3 regions of the Alcanivorax sp. MD8A genome follow, and region 1 is predicted to be linked to each of the others. Evidence: predicted binding sites of a transcription regulator. Region 1 holds the regulator's gene; each other region holds the start of a gene.
The links. The regulator sigma-54, encoded in region 1, starts transcription at its own class of promoters, with help from an activator protein. The targets are predictions, from matches to a motif close to TGGCACNNNNNTTGCTNT.

Region 1 (7,737 bases):
GGCCCGTGACGATAGCCGTATCGTCAATTCGGAAGGTGCCTCCATTAACAGCGGTGCCAGCCTGCGCGTGTTCGCAACCTCAGAAGGTTTCCTGCACGGCTATCGCGGCACCCACCACAGCCGCGTATGCAGCGTGGTCGCGGAAGACGATGACGGAATGCAACGGGATTACTGGTACGACGGTGGGCGTATCGGCGAAAAACTGGCTGATGCTGAAACCGTGGGACAGATGGCTCGGGAGCGGGCGCTGTCACGCCTGGGAGCGGTGATTCCGGAAACTGGTGAACTGCCTGTCATTTTTGCCCCGGAAGTGGCATCGGGGTTGCTTGGCCATCTGGTGTCCGGGATCAGCGGTGGCGCCATTTATCGTCGCAGCTCCTTTTTGCAAGACAGCCTTGGCAAGGCGGTGCTACCCGCGGGCTTTACCCTCAGTGAACACCCGCACCTGCCTGCAGGCAATGCGTCGTCGCCCTTCGATGGTGACGGTTTGCCTACCGGCGAGCAGGCCTTTGTGGAAGACGGCATCCTGACCTCCTTTGCCTTGGGTCTGTATGCCAGTCGACGTCTTGGCATGTCACCGACCGGCAATGGCGGTGGCGTTCGCAACTTGCGCGTCACCGATACCGGAGAGTCTCTGGAAGCGTTGATGGCCCGGGTGCCCAAAGGGATTTTGATCACCGAGGTCATGGGGCAGGGGGTGAATATGGTGACGGGGGATTACTCTCGCGGTGCCAGTGGCTTTCTGTTCGAGAATGGGCGGATTACTTCACCGGTACAGGAATTCACCATTGCCGGTCATCTGGCGGAGATGCTACGTGGCATCCAGGGTAGCGGCACCGATGTGGATTATCGCGGCAACATTGCTTGCGGTTCTCTGCTGCTGTCGCCCATGAAAATCGCAGGACGATAATGACTTTCCATTGGAGGGAAATAGCATGTCAGAAATGAATCCTTATCAACAACCGACCAGCGATGTGGCGGTACCGCCACAGGTTGGAGAGCTGGTTATCGGTACGGCCAAAAAAGTGTCTGTCGGCGATGCCATGAGCTGGTTTGGTCAGGGTAAGGCGATGTTGGCGGGGAACTGGGGCGTAATGATTGGCGCACTGGTGGTGCTCATGCTGCTGAATGCGGCAGTGCAGTTTGTGCCCTTTATCGGTGGGCTGGCGGCCATGTTTCTGATGACGCTGCTGTATGCCGGTCTGGTAAAAATGTTCTACCGGCTGGATAACGAAGGTAGTGTGGAATTTTCTGACCTTTTCGCTGGGTTTTCAGAAAAAACCGGTCCATTGGTGATCCTGGCGTTGTTGCAGTTGGCTGTCTATGTGGGCATTTTCATCGTTGCGATAGTGCTGTTGTTTTTGAGCATCGGTTTTGATGTGAGCATGCTTAATGCCATGGAGGCAGGAAGAGTGCCGGATGTGGGTATTGGTGGGGGCGCCATCGCATTGGCAGGCCTTATCATGTTCTTGTTTCTGATGGCGGCAGGCTTTCTTTTCTACTTCAGCATCCCGCTGGTCTTCCTTGGCAATATGGGCCCGGGTGAGGCGCTGGGGATGAGCTTCAATGCCTGTCTGAAGAATCTACTCCCGCTGATTCTCTATGGCCTCGTAGCGTTGGTGTTGGTAGTGGTGGCAATGATTCCGTTCTTTCTTGGGTTGCTGCTTGCCGGCCCATTGTTGGCAGGGGCTTATTACGCGTCTTTCAAACAGGTATTTACGGAATAATCCGGGCCGCGCAAAATCAAAAAGCCGAAAGGGTTTCCTTTCGGCTTTTTTGATTGCGCTACAAGCTATGCTTGGTTGGAAGGGTAAACCCAGCATTGTTCCGGCGTTTTTTTAGAAGAACGGATACGCCTTCCAGAGCTTATGCAAGACAGGCCTGCCCGCCTGTTCACACCAACAAATTGGCATACAGCACGGTAGCCAGGCCCAGGAAGGCCATGAAGCCAACAATATCGGTGATAGTGGTGAGGACTACAGACCCGGCCAGGGCTGGGTCGATACCCATTTTTTTCATGATCATGGGCAGCAGTGCACCGGCACAGGCGGCCATGATCAGGTTGATCACCATGGCCACGCTGATCACGATGCCGATGCTTACGTCACTGAACCACAGCCCGGCGGTGATACCAATCACGGTCGCCCACAACAACCCATTGATGGCGCCAACAGACAGCTCCTTGAATAGCAGATAGCGGGTGTTGTTGGACTGAATTTGCCCCAACGCCATGGCGCGAATCACCAGCGTCAGTGTCTGGCTGCCGGCGATGCCACCCATACTGGCGACGATCGGCATCAGGATAGCGAGGGCCACCACCTTTTCCAGCGTCGCCTCGAACAGACCGATCACGGCAGAGGCAGCCAACGCGGTCAGCAGGTTGATACCCAGCCACAGCGCTCTGCGGCGGGCGGTTTGCCAAACCGAGCCGAAGGTGTCCTCGTCATCGTCCAGACCCGCCATACTCATCAAGGAGTGGTCGGCTTCTTCCATGATCACGTCAACCACGTCATCAATGGTGATACGGCCGACCAGCATCCCTTCGTCGTCGATGACGGGGGCTGTCACCAGGTCGTGGCGCTCAAAGATCTTGGCCACGTCATGGGCGGGCAGGGTGGCCGGGATAGACTGAATATCGGTGATCATGGCTTCGCGCACTGTGGTGCCCGGGTCGCTGATCAGCACCTTGGTCAGAGGTAACAGCCCAATGAACTGGTTTTTCCGGTTGACCACGGCCAGGTTATCGGTGGTGCGGGGGATGTCGCCGCGCAAGCGCAGGTAGCGTTGTACCACTTCGAAGGTGATCTCCGGTCTTACGGTGATCACGTCGGTGTTCATCAAGCCCCCGGCGGTATCCTCCGGGTAGCTCATCACATGCTCCAGCCGCTCGCGATTCTGTTCGTCGAGGCTGGCCATCACCTGGCTGGTAACATGGTCTGGCAGTTCCTGCAGCAAATCCGCTAGATCGTCGGTGTCCAGTTCCTCAACCAGTGCCACCAGCTCATCGGTGCTGAGATTACGCAGCAGCTCAACCCGGACTTCTTCGCCCAGGTATTGCAGGACTTCGGTTTCCTGTTCCTTGCTGAGAAGCTGCCAGAGAATTTCCCGCTCGCGAGGAGGGGAAGATTCAATCAGGTGAGCGGCCTCTGCGCCGGGCAGGTTATTGATCAGCTGCCGGACCTGCGTATAGGTCCCGCTGGCCAGGGCGCGGTTGATGGCTTTGAGATGTTGCTGGCTGCGGCTGCTGTCGGCGGGCATGGAAATCAGTTAACAGTTAACAGTGAAGAGTTAACAGCGAAAACAAAACGTGCTGCTGCTTGGCTGGGATGATCACACAGTAACAGTCCTTCAGAGTCTGTGGTACTTGATTTTTCAACTGTTCACTATTCACGGTTAACTGTCGTTCACTCTCCCTCGTCGAACATCCTTGCAAACAGGTCTTCCAGTTCTGCCATGGCGGCGTCTTCGTCATCGCCTTCGACCTGAAAGGTGACTTGACTGCCTTTGGCTGCGCCTAGCATAAGAAGGCCCATGATGCTTTTTGCATCAATGCGGTTGCCCTTGTGTAGGACGTGAATAGCGCTGTCATAGCGGGAGGCGACGCTGACAACCTTGGCGGCAGCACGGGCGTGCAGGCCAAGCTTGTTGATCACATCCAGAGACTTTTCGATCATTCAACGGGATCCCAGTTCGCGGTGCCGGATCTGCAGGGTAATGCCTTGCTCGCGTAAACGCGTGGCAAGTTGTTCGGTCATGTACACGGAGCGGTGTTGGCCGCCGGTACAGCCGATAGCGACGGTGACATAGCTGCGATCACTATTGGCAAAGGCACTCAGCCATTTCTGAACAAAAGAGGCGATGTCATCCAGCATGTTGTGGCTGATGTCATGCTTTTGCAGAAAGTCGATCACCCCCTGGTCGCGCCCGGTCAACGGGCGCAGATCCGGATGCCAGTGGGGGTTGGGCAGGATGCGCACGTCAAAGACAAAGTCAGCGTCTGTGGGGAGGCCATTCTTGAAGCCGAACGACTCCACTTGCAGGGAGAGGGCGTTGCGGCGTTGGGCAACCCGCTCGCGCATCAGGGTGCGCAGGCTGTGTACTTCGTGATTGCTGCTATCGATGACCAGATCTGCCCGTTGACGAATATTGGCCAGCAGCTCTTTCTCGTGGGCAATGGCGTCTTCAAGGGCGCGTTGATCGGTGGCCAGCGGGTGGCGGCGGCGGGTGGCGCTGAATCGTTTTAACAGCGTGTTGTCGTCAGCATCCAGATAGATGATTTCGCTGCTGATCTGCTGCTGTTTCAGTGCATCAAGAATATTGTCGAAGGCGAGCAACTGGGCAGGCAGGTTTCGGGCATCAATGCCCACCGCCACATGTCCGATGGGGGCCTCCCCTTCGCTGAGTTGCTGCGCCAGCGTGGGCAGCATGCCTACGGGGAGGTTATCCACGCAATAGTAGCCCTGGTCTTCAAGGGCCTGAATCGCAGTAGATTTGCCGGACCCGGATCGTCCGCTAATGATGGTCAGTTTCATGATCGGGCTGCACGCAAGGCGTTGGGGTCATGGGCGGGTGAACTGGGTGCTTGTCGTCACGAGGCCAACCGCAGTTCCGCCTCGGATTCCACGGCGGTCAGGTACAGCTTGTGATTATCGCTGCTGACGCGCAGTTCATCCCTGTAGCTGTCGTCGTTGAAGAGACTGGCCAGATGGCTGAGTGTTTTCAGGTGCTGTTCCGGGTTGTCTTGTGGAACCAGCAACACAAACACCAGATCCACAGGGCGCCCGTCAACGGCGTCAAAATCAATGGGGGTGTCGAGTTTCAAGAGTAATCCGATGGCTTGTTCGCAATTGCCAAGCCGGCAGTGGGGAATGGCAATGCCTTCCCCGATGCCGGTGGAGCCCAGTTTTTCCCGGGCTACCAGCGCATCGAATACCTCCTGTTCCTTGAGGCTGTCACAGCCGGCCGCAGCCAGCTGTGCCACCTGATCCAGCAGCTGCTTCTTGCTGCTGGCCTGCACCCCGTTGTGGGTGCGTGCTTCGGTGAGAAGTTCGCGAACTCGCATAATGGTCGTTTCGGTTTAGTGGCCGTGTTTGTGGTTAACGGCCTTTTCCTTGTGTTTAAGAATCTGGCGATCGAGCTTGGCGGTCAGCTTGTCGATGGCCGCGTACATATCGTCGGCTTCAGCGGTGGCGAACAGGTCTGCCCCGGAGATATGGATCGTGGATTCTGCCTTGTGCGTCTTGGGTTCCGGGGAAAGGATCACCTGGACACTGGTGATCTGGTCGAAATGGCGCTCCAGGCGGGAGAATTTGTCGCCCACGTAGGTGCGCAAAGCATCGGTAACTTCCAGGTGATGACCGCTGATATTAATTTGCATGGCTGGCTCCTTTACCTGCTTATGGGCCGTCCCAGGCGCCTACACCAAACGCTTGCGGGCGCTGGATGACGGTATTCTCATCGCCTCACGATACTTGGCGACGGTCCGGCGCGCCACGTTGATCCCCTGCTCGTTCAGCAAGCTGGCTAGCTTGTTGTCGCTGAGCGGCTTGCGAGGGTTCTCGGCGGCGACCAGCTTCTTAATAATGGCACGAATAGCGGTGGAGGAACACTCACCTCCGCCATCTGTTCCTACGTGACTGGAAAAGAAATATTTCAGCTCAAAGACGCCGCGGGGTGTGGTCATGTACTTCTGGTTGGTGACCCGACTGATGGTCGATTCATGCATCTCGACGGCGTCAGCAATATCGGCCAGTACCAGGGGTTTCATGGCCTCTTCGCCGTAGTCGAAGAAATCCTGCTGCACTTCAACAATGCGGGTGGCGACTTTTAGCAGGGTGTCGTGGCGGCTTTGCAGGCTCTTGATGAACCATTTGGCCTCCTGAACACAGTTTTTCAGGTATTGACCGTCCTCACCGCTGGTCTTGCGGGCGATGGCAGCGTATTGCTGCTGCAGGTTGACCTTGGGGAGGATGTCGTCGTTGAGGCTGACGTGCCAGCGACCCTGGTGCTGGCGGACGATGACATCCGGCACCGCATAATCGACCTGGCTTTCACCGATTTGCTCACCGGGGGCTGGATCCAGGGTACGGATCAGGGACAGGGCATCCAGCAGTTCCTGTTCGGAGAGCTGTAGAACCTTGCGCAACGCGGCGTAGTCGTGTTTTTCCAGTAGCTCAAGGTGGTCCAGCAGAGCCAGCGCAAACGGCAGGAAGGGAGTGTCGGATTCCAGCTGACGCAGCTGCACACCCAGGCAGTCCGCCAGATTAATGCTGGCGACGCCGACCGGATCAAATTGCTGCAGGCGGTGCTGAACGGCCAGCACTTCGTCGGCTTCGATGGGTTCATCGTCTGGCAGCCCTTCCTGGACATTCATCATGGCGACAATGTCATCGATGCTCACGGTCATGTAGCCGCGATCATCCAGGGATTCAATTATGGTGGTGGCGATGAGTCGGTCCACATCGCTCATGGGAGTCAGGTTCAGCTGCCAGTGCAAGTGGTCATGCAGATTGCCGGAAACAGTGTGCCGTTGCTGCCAGTCGTCGGCGTCATCCGGCAGAGAAGCAGAGGCGCTGCTTTGGCCTGAGTAGACGTCATCCCACTCGGTGTCGACACCGGGTTCACCGTCGACAAACTCTTCCAGAGCGTCATCACGCTCTGCGTCCATGTCCTGACGTTCCTCGTCATGTTCAGGCAGGGCGTCGTCGCCAAAGTCGTCAGCCAGTTCCAGCAGGGGATTGCTTTCAACCGCCTGCTGGATCTCCTGCCTGAGATCCAGCGTGGACAGCTGCAGCAGGCGAATTGCCTGCTGCAGCTGAGGCGTCATGGTCAGCTGTTGGCCGATTTGTAGTTGTAGTGTGGGCTTCATACTGCTCGGATTGGTGTGGTCCCCAAAAACCCGAGAATAACAGCTTCAAACTCTCTCTAGCAATAATTGTGCCAGTGGTTGTTGTGTGGTAGGAGCCTGAAGAGTTAACAGTGAATAGTGCGCGGGCTGGTTTGCTGCTTTTTTCGGGTGTTGATGGCCGCGGCCGGGGGCTTGGCGCGGCTTCTGGCGTTCGGAAAACCCCGGGACTATTCCGCGCCGCTGTTAGCCTATTCACTGTTAACTGTTCACTCACCCCTGGCTCTTACAGCCTAAAGTCCGCCCCCAGATACACATCCCGAACCTGCTGGTTCGAGAGGATGGTGTCGGCGTCGCCGGAGGCAATGATGTGGCCGGCGCTGACGATGTAGGCGGTGTCGCAGATGTCCAGGGTTTCGCGCACGTTGTGGTCGGTGATCAACACCCCGATGCCGCGCTCCTTCAACTGACGAATGATGCTCTTGATATCGTTGACCGAGATGGGGTCGACCCCGGCGAAGGGCTCATCCAGCAGGATGAAATCCGGGTCGGTGGCCAGGCCGCGGGCGATTTCGGCCCGACGGCGCTCACCGCCGGACAGGCTCATGCCGAGCGAATCGCGGATATGGGTGATGTGGAATTCCTTGAGCAGGTTTTCCATGCGTTCATGGCGTTCCTGCTTGCTCAGTTCCTTGCGGGTTTCCAGAATGGCCATGATGTTCTCTTCCACCGTCAGGCGGCGAAAAATGCTGGCTTCCTGGGGCAAGTACCCGATGCCACGTTTGGCGCGGCCGTGCATGGGCAGGTGGGTGATGTCGCCATCATTGATTTCGATGCGGCCGGCATCGGCTTCCACCAGCCCGACAATCATGTAGAAGCAGGTGGTCTTGCCT
Region 2 (7,737 bases), on a different contig from region 1:
CTGCCCATTCTGGTCGCCCTGCCACAGCAGGGTGATCAGCGGGTCCTGCGGATTGCCAAGAACACTGTAAAAACGGTAGTCGACACGCAGGCCGGTCTCGGTTTTTTCAAAATCCAGGGTAACCAGGCCGTGTGTGGCGCGGGTGAAGTGCTGTGCGTCACTGGCAGGACCGAGGTCGTTGTTGATGCTGGCGGAACCTGATATCAGTTGCCGGGTGTCCTGGTATTCTCCTTCATCGGACAAGATGTGGTCGTGGCCGCCGACCAGCAAGTCCAGATGCCCCACCAGTTTTTGTTTCAGTCCAATGTTGATCATTTCATGGGCGTTGCCGTGGGAGCCGGTACTGAACATGGGGTGGTGGGCAAACCCCAAACTGAATTGGCAGCCATACTCTTGGGCCATCTGCTGGCTGGCCGTGAGCCAGTTGATTTGCCGGTGAAAGTAATACCACTTTTCAAACCAGGTCGTCTCCAGACTGAATGCACAGGCATCTGGCCATTGCTCAAAGTAGTAAAAGTGGGGAAGGTGAATCAGAGGGTGGCGACGCGCCACCTCAAGCCAGGCGTTGCCGTTCTGTTTCCAGTCATGGTTACCCAGCACCAGATAGACGGGAATGCCGGCATCCAGCGCTGGCTGCAGGGGTGGCAAGAAGCGGCTGTCGATGAGCGGATCGTTGGCGTCGCGAATTCCGTCCGGATAGACCAGATCGCCCAGATAGCGGATTTGGTCGCAGCCCAGTGTCACCAGGGCCTGGCCGACGGCCAGGGAGGCCGGGTTGCCCCAGCCGCCATCGCCGATGGCGCACACCCGCTGTCCGGCCAGTGGTCGGTCATGCACAAGCCAGGGGCCGTGGGGGGTATGGAACCACCAGCCAAGGCCTGCGGCAGTCAGTGCCAGCACCGCAAGGAGGGCGGTACGGCGGAGCCAGCGTCTCATGCAGGACTCTCCGTAAACAGCATGTGGCGCAGGAGTGTGCCGTTGCAGGATGACATTCAAGTGACAGGCGGCACGGGGGATGGATGCGTGCAGGCCCCGCCATTGCTATACTTCGCCGCCCAATTTCCGAGCCAGGGCGGCACGCGGTGCGGCCCCCAGCACAGGTTTTTCACATGACTCAGGCAACCCAACCCATCAAGCGGCGCGCGATCGCGCTGGTGTCCGGCGGACTGGATTCCATGCTGGCCGTGAAGGTCATGCAGGAGCAGGGCATCGAAGTGGAAGGGGTGAACTTTTTCACCGGCTTCTGTGTGGAAGGGCATACTCATGCCATTCGCAAGAAGGACAAGGACAAGGAAAAGCGCAATAACTCCCTGTGGGTGGCCGAACAGCTTGGCATCAAGCTGCACATCATTGATATTTCCGAAGAGTACAAGGATGTGGTGCTGAACCCCAAGCACGGCTACGGCGCGAACCTGAACCCCTGTCTGGACTGCAAGATTTTCATGGTCAACCAGGCCACTCTGATGATCAACAAGGCGCGTGAATTCGCTGGCGATCGCGGTTTTGACTTCATTGTGACCGGCGAAGTGATTGGTCAGCGGCCCAAGAGCCAGCGTAAGGAAACCATGCCGATCATCAGTCAGGAGTCGGGAGCGGACGATCGTCTGTTGCGCCCGCTTTGTGCCAAGAACCTGCCGCCAACCTTGCCCGAGCGAGAGGGGTGGGTAAACCGCGATGAGCTGCACGATTTTTCCGGCCGAAACCGTAAGCCACAGATGGCGTTGGCGAAGAAGTTCGGACTGGATGATTTTGCCCAGCCAGCGGGAGGGTGCTGCTTCCTGACCGACGAATCCTATTCCAACAAGCTGTCAGACCTGTGGAAGGCCCGTAATGAGCGCCGCTACGAGCTTGATGACATCATGTTGCTGAAAGTGGGGCGCCACCTGCGGCCGAAACCCCACTACAAGTTGATCATCAGCCGTGAGGAGGGCGAGAATCGCTTTCTGGAAGGCTACCGTTATATGTTCTCCAGCATTACCACGGTAAGCTGCCCGGGGCCCCTGGCCTTGGTCGATGGCAACTTTGAATCTGACGAAGAGCTTGAGCAGGCTGCTGCCATTGTGGCCCGCTATTCCAAGGGCCGGGTGCTGGACGAGGTGACACTGGAAATTCGCCAGCCGGATGGTGTGGCTCGCCAGGTGACGGTAAAGCCGGCGCAGCCTGACGATGTATTGCCTGCCTGGAATGTGGGGTAGTGGTATGACTGATGTGATTCACGAGCTGGATACCCGTCGCCTGCTGTGCCCGATGCCGGTCATCAAAACGCAGAACAAGGTGCGTACCCTGTCGACAGGGGATTGCCTCAAGGTGGTCTGTACTGATCCGGGCGCGCTGAACGATATCCCTGCCTGGTGCCGGATTAACGGCCACGAAGTGTTGGAAGCCGCCGAGCAGGGTAATGAGTGTTTTGTGGTCTTGCGCGTCGGCGAGGACAATGGTGCACTATTTTAGTGCTGTGCGCGATTGTTGTGCACCATGGGTGTGCATGATGTTGGTGCATGGCCCTGTGGGCCCCTGACAATTGGGGGCTATGCGCTAAAAAAGGGCTGGCATGGTATTTGCCTCCCTATTGGCATTAGTGGCCCCTTGGCCGAGAATACCGGCTCTCTGTGTTGCTCCATGCCGGTGCAATATGTCGAGTCAGAGATAAACCCGCTGTTCCTTAGGAGGACGCACGACAATGTCTGAAAAGACCCTCAAGCTGATTAAAGAAAACGATGTGAAATGGGTGGACCTGCGCTTCACCGATAGCCGTGGTAAGGAGCAGCACGTTACTCTGCCAGTGGGTGAAATCGACGAAGATTTCTTCACCGACGGCAAGATGTTTGACGGTTCTTCCATCGCTGGCTGGAAAGGCATCAACGAGTCCGACATGGTGATGATGCCTGACGACTCTACTGCCGTTCTGGACCCGTTCACTGACGTGGCCACCCTGAACCTGCGTTGCGACATTCTCGAGCCGTCCACCATGACCGGTTATGAGCGTGACCCGCGTTCCGTTGCCAAGCGTGCTGAAGAGTACCTGAAGGCTACCGGTATCGCTGATACCGCCCTGTTCGGTCCTGAGCCGGAGTTTTTCGTATTTGATTCCGTGCAGTGGAAATCCGACATGCAGGGTTCCATGTACAACATTCACTCCGAAGAAGCGGCGTGGGTGTCCCACGAAGACTTCGAAGGTGGCAACATCGGTCACCGTCCGGGTGTGAAAGGTGGTTACTTCCCGGTTCCGCCGGTAGACAGCCTGCACGACCTGCGTGGTGCAATGTGTTCCGCCATGGAATCCATGGGCCTGAACATCGAAGTGCATCACCATGAAGTGGGTACTGCTGGCCAGTGTGAGATTGGTGTTGGCGCCAACACCCTGACCAACAAGGCTGACGAAGTTCAGATCCTCAAGTACTGCGTGCACAACGTGGCTCACGCCTACGGCAAAACCGCTACCTTTATGCCCAAGCCGCTGATCGGTGACAACGGCTCCGGTATGCACGTTCACGTATCCCTGGGTAAAGATGGCAAGAACCTGTTCGCTGGCGAAGGCTATGCTGGCCTGTCCGACGAGGCGCTGTACTTCATCGGCGGTATCATCAAGCACGCTCGCGCCCTGAATGCTTTCACCAACGGTTCTACCAACTCCTACAAGCGTCTGGTGCCCGGCTTCGAAGCCCCGGTAATGCTGGCCTACTCTGCCCGTAACCGTTCCGCTTCCATCCGTATTCCGTTCGTGAGCAGCGCCAAGGCGCGTCGTATCGAAGCACGCTTCCCTGATCCGTCTGCCAACCCTTACCTGTGCTTCGCCGCACTGCTGATGGCTGGTCTGGACGGCATCAAGAACAAGCTGCACCCTGGCGATGCCATGGACAAGGATCTGTACGATCTGCCGGCTGAAGAAGCAAAAGACATCCCGACCGTGGCTCATACCCTGACCATGGCGCTGGATTGCCTGGAAGCTGACATGGACTTCCTGACCGAAGGTGACGTGTTCACCAAGGACATGCTGGACGGCTACATCTCCCTGAAGCGTGGTGAGATTGAGCGTCTGAACATGACCCCGCATCCGGTTGAGTTCGACATGTACTACTCCTGCTAATCCCTCGGGATTGCAGTGAAAAAGCCCCCCGCTGGTCGGGGGCTTTTTTATGTCTGGCGGAGGGGGCAGGCCTCTGTTCCTGTTCTGTTGAGCGTGTTTGGGTCTGGTGCGGATCAAGCATTATCGCTGCAAACTGTGCATTTGCCCCTTTCCTGACGGCTTTGCACAGTGGAGAATCAGCAAGAGAGCCGATGGAGATAACGATGAAAACACAATGGAAGCTATTTGCCGGGTTGCTGCTTGCGATGGGGGCCGGTGGTCTGGGGGCTGCGGAAGCGGGAAGTGAGCCGGCAAGCGGGATTTATCGCTCAGTAGATGAAAATGGCAACGTAGTATTCACTGATCAGCGTCCGGAGAGCGGAGATGCGGAAGAGGTGAAATTGCGCGAAACCAATACGGTGCCGATCGAAAAGGTGGAGATCTCCGGCGAGGTGAAAACGGTCGGCGGAGAACAGTCCAAGGTGTTTGGCGGTTACCGTCATCTGGAGATCACATCGCCCGCAGCCGAAGCCACCATCCGCAACCCTGAGGGTGGGGTGCAGATCAGTGTAGACCTGCAGCCCGCTTTACAGGATGGCGATACGGTGGTGATTTTCGACAATGGGGTTCAGCAAACCGGGTTGGAGATTAATGCGCCTGAACGAGGCGTGCACGTGGTTATCGCCAAAGTGCTTGGGGAAGATGGCGAAGTCAAAATCGAGTCCGCGCCAGTGGAGTTTTATATTCACCAGTCCACTGCCTACGATTTTCGTCGTCGACCTGGCCTGGATCCTAATGGGGCGGCAGCGGATGTCGGGGGTGCGGCAGGTCGAGGCGGTGCTGCTGGCACTGGCGGTGCCGCCAGTACGGGCGGCGCGGCGGAGACCGGCGGTGCAGCCGGTCGCGCCAAAATGCCAACCCCTGTTGTACCTCGCCCCAATCTGCGCAACTAGCAGTGCACCTAAGTGGTGCATTCCAACTCCCCTTACCGATACACTCAGCAGAGCTGCCTGCGTTAGGGGCCCACATGACGGGTCTTAAACGGGCTTTCAGGGCTTCCCTTGAGGTGGCCTGATAATTGCTTGTGCCCTGTTATGGGCCAATAGTTGATGAGTGGTGTCGCCTTGCACAAACGGTTACTCGATCACCTGCGAACCGCGGTGGTCATGCTCGATAGTAAGTTACACGTGCGTTATCTGAATCCGGCAGCGGAAATGCTGCTCGCAACCAGTGCCGTACGGGCTATCGGTCAGCCGTTGCCTGATTACTTCTTTGACGATGAAGAGGCACGGTCTGCCCTGCAGCAGTGCATTCGTGACGAGCACCCCTTCACGCGCCGGGAGGCGCGATTGTCGGTTGCGCCGGGCAATGAGGTCACCGTGGATTATTCGGTCAGCCCCATCAATGAGCCAGGCCAGCCGTTGTGCCTCTTGTTGGAGCTTCAGGCGCTGGACCGGCTGCTGCGCATTACCCGCGAGGAAGCGCTGCTGCATGCCCATCAGGCAACGCGGGCGCTGGTACGAGGGGTGGCACACGAGATCAAGAATCCGTTGGGGGGGATTCGGGGCGCTGCACAGCTGCTGGAGCGTGCCCTGCCAGACCCGGAGCTGACCGAGTACACCAAGGTCATTATTGATGAGGCAGACCGCCTGCGCTCAGTGGCGGACCGGATGCTGGGGCCTCGCAAGCCTCCGGAGTTTCGCCCGGTCAATGTGCATGAGTGCCTTGAGCATGTACGCCAGTTGCTACTGGCTGAGCATCCCCAGGGCGTATCAATCTGGCGGGATTACGACATCAGCTTGCCGGATGTGGTGGCCGATCGGGATCAACTGATTCAGGTGTTGCTGAACCTGATCCGTAACGCCACCCAGGCGCTGCTGGAGTCGTCCACACCGCAGGCGCGCATCGTGATGCGCACCCGGGTGCTTCGCCAGTTCACGATCGGGGTGCTGAGGCACCGGCTGGTGTTACGCGTAGACATTATTGATAACGGGCCCGGCATCGACCCGGAAGTACAGGAAACCCTGTTCTATCCCATGGTCAGTGGCCGCGCCAGCGGCACGGGGTTGGGCCTTTCCATCGCCCAGTCGATCATCAGCCAGCATCATGGCCTGATCGAATGCGAAAGTGTGCCGGGTGAAACCGTATTCAGTCTTTTGTTGCCCATGGAGCAGCCGGAGCTGATTGAGACAGAAGAGTCATGAAAGACACAGACACGATCCCTGGGAGAAGCAGGTCATGAGCGAAAGTATTTGGGTTGTAGACGATGACCGCTCCATTCGTTGGGTGCTGGAAAAGGCGCTGAGTCAGGAAAACTACGCCGTCACCTGCTTTGAAGATGCCGATGAAGCGCTCAATACCCTGGAAAATGGCGGCCAGGAACCGGACGTCCTGATCAGTGATGTGCGCATGCCGGGTACCGATGGCCTGCGCATGCTCAAGATCCTGCAGCGCAAGAATCCGGATTTGCCGGTCATCATCATGACAGCGCATTCGGATCTGGACTCGGCAGTGGCGTCCTATCAGGGTGGGGCATTCGAATATCTGCCCAAACCTTTTGATGTGGACGAAGCGGTCGCATTGGTGCGCCGTGCGCTCAAGCACCGTGAAGAGTCTCGCGGCGAATTCCCGGCCGCGGTGGAAGAGGCACCTACCGAGATCATTGGCGAAGCGCCGGCCATGCAGGAAGTCTTCCGGGCGATTGGTCGTCTCAGTCATTCCAATGTGACTGTGCTGATCAATGGTCAGTCCGGTACCGGTAAGGAGCTGGTGGCCCGTGCCCTGCACCGCCATTCCATGCGCCGGGAGAAAAACTTCGTGGCGCTGAACATGGCGGCTATCCCCAAGGACCTGATCGAATCCGAATTGTTCGGCCATGAAAAAGGGGCCTTTACCGGTGCCAATAATCAACGGGTTGGTCGATTTGAGCAGGCCAATGGCGGCACGCTGTTCCTGGACGAAATCGGGGATATGCCGCTGGAAGCGCAGACCCGGTTGCTGCGGGTGCTACAGGAAAGTGAATTCTACCGCGTTGGTGGCACCACGCCGATTCATGTGGATGTGCGGATCATTGCGGCGACCCACCAGGATCTGGAAAAGCTGGTGAAAGAAGGCGACTTCCGTGAGGATTTGTTTCATCGCCTCAATGTGATTCGCATTCATATTCCCCGCCTGTCCGAGCGCCGTGAAGATATCCCGCGGCTGGCCAATTATTTTCTGCAGCGGGCGGCCAATGAGTTGGGTGTTGAGCCCAAGGTGCTGCACAAGGATACCGAAAAGTACCTGTCCACCCAGTCCTGGCAGGGGAATGTGCGTCAGCTGGAAAATACCTGCCGCTGGCTAACCGTGATGGCCTCTGGCCGCGAAGTATTGGTGGATGATCTGCCGCCAGAACTGCGCGAGAGCACGGTCAGCAAGGGTGGGGATGTTAGCGGTGACTGGCTGAAATCCCTGCGCAACTGGGCCGATCGTGCCCTGTCGCAAGGCGAGCGCAGCATTCTTGATCAGGCGGTGCCGGGCTTCGAACGCACCATGATCGAGGTCGCCCTGCAGCATACCGGTGGCCGCAAACGCGATGCCGCTGCCCTGCTGGGTTGGGGCCGAAACACCCTGACTCGCAAGATCAAGGAACTGGAAATGGAGAGTCAGTTGAGTGGGGCAGATGATGACTG
Region 3 (7,737 bases), on a different contig from region 1:
TGATCAACCGGCTCAATGCGGCCGGCTATCAATGCCTGCTGCTGGAAAGCCATACCCTGGGGGGCGATCAGACACTGGCCAGCCAGGGCATTATTCACGGCGGGCTGAAATACGCCCTGGGCGGCAGCCTTTCCAGCGAATCGGAATCCATCGCCGAGATGCCTGATCGCTGGCGTGCCGCCATGGCAGGCAACGACCCAGTGGACCTGCGCGACCTTAGCGTGCTCAGCGACACCCAGCACATGTGGTCCAGTGGTTCGGTGGCATCGCGGATGACCAATTTCTTCGCCAGCAAGATGCTGCGGGGCCGTATTGAAAAACTGTCGCGGGCAAATTATCCCTCTGCACTTGCCGACAAGGCCTTCAAGGGCAACGTCTATTCGCTGGACGATCTGGTCATCAATACCGAATCCCTGATTGCGACGCTGGCCGCCCCGGTCCGCCATCGACTGCTGGCGTTTGATCCGCAGCACGACACCCTGACCTGGAACGATGCCGGCTTGGCCTGCGCCACCGTCAACGGCCTGCGAATCGAGCCGGCCATGACCGTTCTGGCTGCAGGCAATGGCAACCCGGCCCTGTTGGAGCAAGCTCACAAGGCCCATTTGCTCGAGCAGGAAGACAGCCAATTGCGGCCGCTAAAAATGGTGCTCGTCAAGCATGACCTGGGCCACCGCTTGTATGCCCACTGTGTGGGCACCAGCAACAAACCGGTACTGACCGTGACCACCCACGATTGCCCGGATGGCAAGGTGGTGTGGTACCTGGGGGGCGATCTGGCTGAGCAGGGCGTGCAGCGCACGGATGCCGAACAATTGGCCGCAGGCCAGGCAGAATTGAAAAAGCGCTTCCCCTGGCTGGATTTCAGTCAGGCGCAACTGGCCACGCTGGATGTAGTGCGCGCCGAACCGAAGCAACAGACACTGGTAAAGCCGGACAGCGCCTATGCCCGTCGCGACCAGAACCTGATCATCAGCTGGCCCACCAAACTGACCCTGGCCCCGGACCTGGGTGACAGAGTCATGGCGCTGGTGGAAGAGCATGGCCTGCAACCGGGCGAACCAATGATGCTGCCAGCGGAACTGAAACAGGCGCCCATGGGCGTGCCGTACTGGCATAGGTGTTTTTAAATATTCAGTAGCAAGCTACAAGCTTCAAGCTACAACACGAGGCAGTGCTCTCTGGATCTGACAGGTTATTGCTCCGCGCTTGTTGCTTATAGCGGTCGCGGGCACGGCCAGCCAGATCAGATGACCTAAACCGCGCCTTGCAGCTTGAAGCTTGTAGCTTGCCGCTAAGGAGCTTTCATGTCTTTCATGCGCCCGCTGGGCAACACCGGTTTGACCGTCAGCGCCCTGGGACTGGGTACGGTAAAAATTGGCCGCGACAAGGGCGTGAAATACCCCAACGGCTTCACCATCCCCGATGATCGCGCCGTCGTCGAACTGCTGGCCCAGGCACGCGATCTGGGGATCAACCTGATCGACACCGCCCCCGCCTATGGCCACAGCGAACAACGACTCGGCCAGCTCATGAGCCAGCGACAAGAATGGATCATCGTCACCAAAGTGGGCGAGGAATTTGATAACGACAGCGGTGCCAGCCATTTTGATTTTTCCCCCGAGCATGTTCGCCGCTCGGTGGAACGCAGCCTGACACGATTGAAAACCGATTATCTCGATTGTGTGCTGGTACATTCAGATGGCAATGACCTGGCCATCATCGAGCAAGGGACCCTGGATGCCCTCAACGATCTCAAAAAGGCGGGTCTGATTCGCGCCACTGGCATGTCCACCAAAACCGTGGAAGGGGGCCTCGCCACCCTGCAGCATGCCGACATCGCCATGGTCACTTACAACCTGAGCCATCACGACGAAGTACCGGTCATTGAGCAGGCCGCCGCCGACCTGAAAGGCATCCTGATCAAGAAAGCCTTTGCCAGTGGCCATCTGGATGACAATATTGCGGACCCGGTGCAGGAAAGCCTGAACCAGATCCTTGGCACCGCTGGTGTCAGCAGTATCATTGCCGGCACCATCAACCCAAGGCACTTGCAGGAAAATGTGGCCAAAGCGCGCCAGGCCTGCCAGCCATAACAACAACGGAATAGCCTGAAATGCGCCTTACCTTGATCTTTCTGCTGACGGCCACCAGCCTGCTTGCCAGAGCCGATGACATCCTGATTCTTCGTGACGCGCCTCAGGGTTGCGAAGAAAGGGGCGAGGTGTCGGTATCGTCCGGCAGCAAGATGCAGGGCATGCTGTTCAGCGACGAAACCATCGACAACAACGTGAAGAAAAAACTGCGCAAGGCGATTAAAAAAGCCGACGGCAACCGTGGCGTGGTAAAAGACCGCCGTGAATTCATGATGGAAAGCCAGTTCCGCGGTATCGAACACATCGAGCTCGATGCATGGGTGTGGCACTGCGAAGAGAAAGACGCCTCGTAGTCGCCATCAACATCTCTCCAGGCCTGACAGGACACGCTTTCTTGCCTTGTCAGGCCATCCCCCCTTGTGGGCGCCGCATTAACCGCTGGATGCAGACGGTATCTCCACCCCCAGGGCCTGCAACCCGGCCCAGTGCCCCTGCTGATAGCCCTGTTCCAGTTTCCGGGCATTGGTCGTCAGACGGTTCACCGGGAAATGTTCATCCGGTGCAATCACAGTGATCCGGCAGTCCGCCGGTGGGTTGGCAATAAACGCCAGCGAGGCATTGTAAACGTCAGTGCGTTTGACCATGGCGTCGTACAGGGCAGGCATATCTTTTACCCACGGTTTGATCAGCGGCGTCAGAGCGCTGGGTTTCTTGCGATATCCCTGATGCCGGGACAGCACCACCGTAATATCCCGCGCCCCTTGCTCGTAGGCCCATTGCACCGGAATGGAATCCGCCAGACCGCCATCGGTCATGGGCTGCCCGGCCACTTCCGGAAACGCCCGATAGGCAAAGGGGATGGAACAGGACGCAGTCATGATGTCGTCCAGGTTGTCGGGGCTGGCCTGGAAATAACGGGGGGTGCCATCTTCCACCGACGTAGCCACCACCCACAGAGGCACTCGGCCCTGCCAGTGCTGCTCCAGATGCAAGGGCACCTCGAGGCGAGACTGATGCCATAACCAGTGCACATCACATAGATGCCCCCCGCTCATGAACCGCTGCCAGTTAATAAAATCGGGACGGCAAGCATGGTCGGTAATGATTCTTCGGCTGCGTCCCAGATCACCGGCAAGGTACCCGATCAGATTGGTGGAGCCGGCCGACACCCCCACTGCAAAATCGAAATCCCGATAATCCTTTTCCAGAAACGCATCCAGCACCCCCGCCGCAAAAATGCCGCGCATGGCACCACCTTCTACCACCAACGCTCGTTGTGACATCGCTTTCCTCCACTGGGGAAATCAGTGAATACCCCGTAACCACAATGGCAAAGCCGCCAACGTTGCGGAAATAGATCCTTGCTGTCCCTGCCATCGGCATTGCTGATGCCAGACGCCGGCCCACCCGGGCTGCACCGATTCAGCGCAACCGCTTCATGTTGGCGCACCCAGTATTGGCAGAGGCCACCGCCGTACTCAATCCCACCCCCATTAACTATTGTAAAAACAGACAATTACCAACGACCGCCGCATCTGGCACTCGCCTTGCACAAGAACGCATACCAACTTGTATACAAACAGGTGTGCTAACGAAATGATCGGCTGGACTCTCCAACAATGGCAGGCGGCCTACCGCAGCGGGGACCTCACCCCGGTGCAGGCCATGAAACAACTGGCGATGCATCTGCATGACAGCGAGCGCGCCCTGTGGATTCATCTGCTGGACGAGTCTTCCCTGGTTGCCCAGGCCGGCGCCCTCACCGATCCCTCCCTGCCCCTGTATGGCATTCCCTTTGCGGTGAAAGACAATATTGATGTGGCGGGCATTCCGACTACCGCAGCCTGCCCCGCGTTTGCCTACACCCCCGAAGAAGACGCCACCGTTGTGCGCCTGCTACGCGAGGCCGGCGCCATCGTGGTAGGCAAGACCAATCTGGACCAGTTCGCCACCGGCCTGGTGGGCGTCCGCTCGCCCTATGGTGAAGTCCCCAATCCGTTCAACCCGGACTATGTCAGTGGCGGCTCCAGTTCCGGCTCCGGCACAGCCGTAAGCCTGGGACTGGTACCTTTCGCCCTGGGTACCGACACCGCCGGTTCTGGCCGCGTCCCGGCATCGTTCACCAATACGGTGGGGCTAAAACCCACCCGTGGCGCCATCAGCACCAAAGGGGTTGTTCCCGCCTGCCGGACACTCGATTGCGTAAGCGTCTTTGCCCTGAATGTCGATGACGCGCAGACCATCTACGAGATTGCCGGGCAATTCGATGAACACGATGCCTACAGCCGTCCAGCTCCGGCACGGCAAGCCAGCGGATTGCCGGCGCGGCCGAAACTGGGCATTCCCAACGTCTTGCCCTGGTTCGGTGACGCGCAGGCCAAAGCCCTGTGGGAACAACAGCTGGAAAGTATTCAGGCCATAGCCGATCTGGTGCCGCTGGATACCATGGTGCTGGAAGATGCGGCAGCGCTGCTTTACCAGGGGCCGTGGGTGGCTGAACGCTTCACCGTCACAGAGTCACTGCTGCAGACTCAGCCAGACGCCGTCCTGCCTGTGATCCGCAACATCCTTGAGCCCGCCGCCGACCTGAAGGCTGCCGACAGCTTCCGGGCCCAATACCAGCTGGCCGAACTGAAACGCGAAGCCGACGCCTTGCTGTCCCAGGTAGATGCCCTGCTGCTGCCGACCACACCGGGCATCTATACCCGGGCAGCAGTCAGTGATGACCCCATTACCCTGAACAGCCAGCTTGGCACCTGGACCAATTTTGTGAATCTACTGGACCTGTGCGCGCTGGCCCTGCCCGGTGGATTCCGGGCTGACGGTCTGCCCGCCGGCGTGACTCTCGTTGGCGACGCCTGGCAGGACCATGCCCTGGCAGAATTCGGCCGCCGCTGGCAGCAACATCAGCCCTGGCAAGCCGGCGCTACCGGTCAGGCATTACCCGCCCCCGCCCACCGCGCCGCCAACAATGACGGCAGTGATTTCATTACTGTGGCAGTGGTCGGTGCCCATCTCACCGGCATGCCCCTTAACAGCCAGCTCACCGAACGCAACGCCGTGCTGCTGGAAGCCACCCATACCGCACCCCGCTACCGGCTGTATGCCCTAGCCAACACCGTGCCCCCCAAACCCGGGCTGATCCGTAACCCGAAAGACGGCGGCGACAGCATTCCCATCGAACTGTGGCAAATGCCCGTCGAACACTTCGGCAGTTTTGTCGGGCTGATACCGGCACCGCTCGGCATTGGCAGCCTGGAAACCGTCGATGGCCGCTGGGTAAAAGGCTTTATCTGTGAACCGTGGGCCATCGATGACGCCACCGACATTACCGCGCTGGGAGGCTGGAGAAACTACATTGCCAAACTGAAACAAGAGGGAGCTCTTTGATGTTGAAGAAAGTGCTGATCGCCAATCGGGGTGAAATCGCCGTACGAATTTGCCGTACCCTGAAGCAGATGGGCATTGCCTCCGTAGCCGTCTATTCCGACGCGGACCGCAACAGTCAGCACGTCAGCGCCGCCGATGAAGCGGTGGCGCTGGGCGGTCAAACCGCCGCAGAGAGCTACCTGAAAACCGACCTGATTCTGAAAGCGGCCCTCGATACTGGTGCCGATGCGATCATCCCCGGCTACGGCTTCCTGTCAGAAAATGCCGAGTTCGCCGAAGCCTGTGAAGCCAACGGCATCGCGTTCGCCGGCCCGACCCCGGCCCAGCTTCGCAACTTCGGGCTCAAGCATGAAGCCCGTGCCCTGGCAGAAAAAGCCGGAGTGCCTCTGGCCCCCGGCACCGACCTGCTGCAAAGCCTGGATGAGGCCAGACAGGCGGCCAGCGATATCGGCTACCCGGTCATGCTGAAGAGCACCGCCGGCGGCGGCGGTATCGGTCTGTCACGGTGCAACAACGAGGCCGAACTGGTCTGCGCCTATGAATCCGTGAAACGCCTTGGCGAAAGTTTTTTCTCCGATAGCGGGGTATTCATCGAGCGCTTTGTGGCCCGGGCGCGCCATGTGGAAGTACAGATTTTTGGCGACGGCGAAGGCACCGTGTTGGCGCTGGGGGAACGCGAGTGCTCCCTGCAACGGCGCAACCAGAAAGTGGTAGAAGAAACCCCCGCCCCCAATCTTCCCCAGGCCACCCGCGAAAAACTTCATGCCAGCGCCGTACGACTCGGTCAGTCCGTTAAGTATCGCTCCGCGGGCACCGTGGAATACATCTATGACGACGAGCGCGACGAATTCTATTTCCTGGAAGTGAACACCCGCTTGCAGGTGGAGCATGGCGTCACCGAATCCGTCTTCAACGTGGACCTGGTGCAGTGGATGGTGGAACTGGCGGGCGGCCAACGCCCCCCGCTAAACGAAAGCTACATCAGCCAGGGCGCCTCCATGGAAGTGCGTATCTACGCAGAAGACGCCCTGAAAGATTTCCAGCCCAGCCCCGGTGAACTGACCGAAGTCTTTTTCCCGGACAACATTCGACTGGACGGCTGGGTCGACACCGGCACCGTGGTCAGCCCGCACTACGACCCGATGATTGCCAAGGTAATCGTGCACGGTGCCGACCGCACTGATGCACTGGCTAAAATGCAGGATGCACTGGCACACACCCGACTGTCCGGTATCGCCACCAACCTGGATTACCTGCGCCAGATCCTGCGCGACGAAAACGTGATCGCCGGCAAGGTCTCCACCCGTTACCTGGAAACCTTCCACTACGCCCCGACCGCGTTCGAAATTGAGGACCCCGGCACCTACACCACGGTGCAGGATTACCCCGGCCGTGACGGCTACTGGGATATCGGCGTTCCGCCTTCCGGCCCCATGGACGATTTTGCTTTTCGGCTGGCCAACCGCATCGTCGGCAACCATCCCTCCGCAGCAGGACTGGAAGCGACCCTGTGCGGCCCCTCACTGACCTTTCATTGTGACACCGTGATTGCCCTGACCGGCGCAGACTGCGAGGCCCAACTGGACGGCCAGCCCGTTGCCCTGTGGCAGCCAATCACGGTCAACGCCGGGCAAACCCTGACCACCGGCAAGGTCACCTCTGGCTGCCGCAGCTACATCGCCATTCGCAACGGCATTGATGTACCCGATTATCTCGGCAGCAAATCCACCTTTGTCCTGGGTCAGTTTGGCGGCCACGGAGGACGCACCCTGCGCAAGGGAGACGTCCTCTCCATCTGCCAACCTCGGCTCGCAGGTTGCCCCACCCCGGCGCCAGTGGCCGAGCCTCACGGTGCGGAAGTCTCACTGATTCCGGACTACCCGCAGCAGTGGGACATCAAGGTACTCTACGGCCCCCACGGTGCCCCCGACTTTTTTACCCAAGACGCCATCGACGAGTTCTTTGCTGCAGACTGGCAGGTGCACTACAACTCCAATCGCCTCGGCATTCGCCTGGTCGGCCCCAAGCCCAGCTGGACCCGGACTGACGGTGGTGAGGCCGGGCTGCATCCCTCCAATGTCCACGACAACGAATACGCCATCGGCTCCATTAACTTCACCGGGGATTTCCCCGTCATTCTTACCAAGGATGGCCCCAGCCTCGGCGGGTTTGTCTGTCCGGTCACCATTGCCAAGGCCGAACTGTGGAAAGTGGGCCAGCTGAAACCCGGCGACAGCATTCGCTTTTCGCC

Region 2: glnL (nitrogen regulation protein NR(II)) is a predicted target of sigma-54. The motif match lies at 5,134-5,151, and genes of this name have one in related genera.
Region 3: atzF (allophanate hydrolase) is a predicted target of sigma-54. The motif match lies at 3,633-3,650, and genes of this name have one in related genera.

Annotation. Positions count from the first base shown of each region.
Region 1 covers NZ_AQOQ01000009.1:57,921-65,657, reverse strand. Annotated here, with positions in the region: gene pmbA (metalloprotease PmbA) at 1-910, shown strand, start outside; gene A15D_RS06640 (BPSS1780 family membrane protein) at 936-1,727, shown strand; gene mgtE (magnesium transporter) at 1,894-3,258, opposite strand; gene A15D_RS06630 (HPr family phosphocarrier protein) at 3,405-3,674, opposite strand; gene rapZ (RNase adapter RapZ) at 3,675-4,532, opposite strand; gene ptsN (PTS IIA-like nitrogen regulatory protein PtsN) at 4,589-5,062, opposite strand; gene hpf (ribosome hibernation-promoting factor, HPF/YfiA family) at 5,078-5,377, opposite strand; gene A15D_RS06610 (RNA polymerase factor sigma-54) at 5,417-6,868, opposite strand; gene lptB (LPS export ABC transporter ATP-binding protein) at 7,131-7,737, opposite strand, start outside.
Region 2 covers NZ_AQOQ01000041.1:16,317-24,053, forward strand. Annotated here, with positions in the region: gene A15D_RS15375 (metallophosphoesterase) at 1-936, opposite strand, end outside; gene A15D_RS15380 (tRNA (5-methylaminomethyl-2-thiouridylate)-methyltransferase) at 1,110-2,195, shown strand; gene A15D_RS15385 (sulfurtransferase TusA family protein) at 2,200-2,451, shown strand; gene glnA (glutamate--ammonia ligase) at 2,681-4,087, shown strand; gene A15D_RS15395 (DUF4124 domain-containing protein) at 4,291-5,019, shown strand; gene glnL (nitrogen regulation protein NR(II)) at 5,176-6,270, shown strand; gene glnG (nitrogen regulation protein NR(I)) at 6,305-7,737, shown strand, end outside.
Region 3 covers NZ_AQOQ01000016.1:72,350-80,086, reverse strand. Annotated here, with positions in the region: gene A15D_RS10270 (FAD-dependent oxidoreductase) at 1-1,130, shown strand, start outside; gene A15D_RS10265 (aldo/keto reductase) at 1,308-2,096, shown strand; gene A15D_RS10260 (hypothetical protein) at 2,117-2,449, shown strand; gene A15D_RS10255 (patatin family protein) at 2,528-3,379, opposite strand; gene atzF (allophanate hydrolase) at 3,693-5,486, shown strand; gene uca (urea carboxylase) at 5,486-7,737, shown strand, end outside.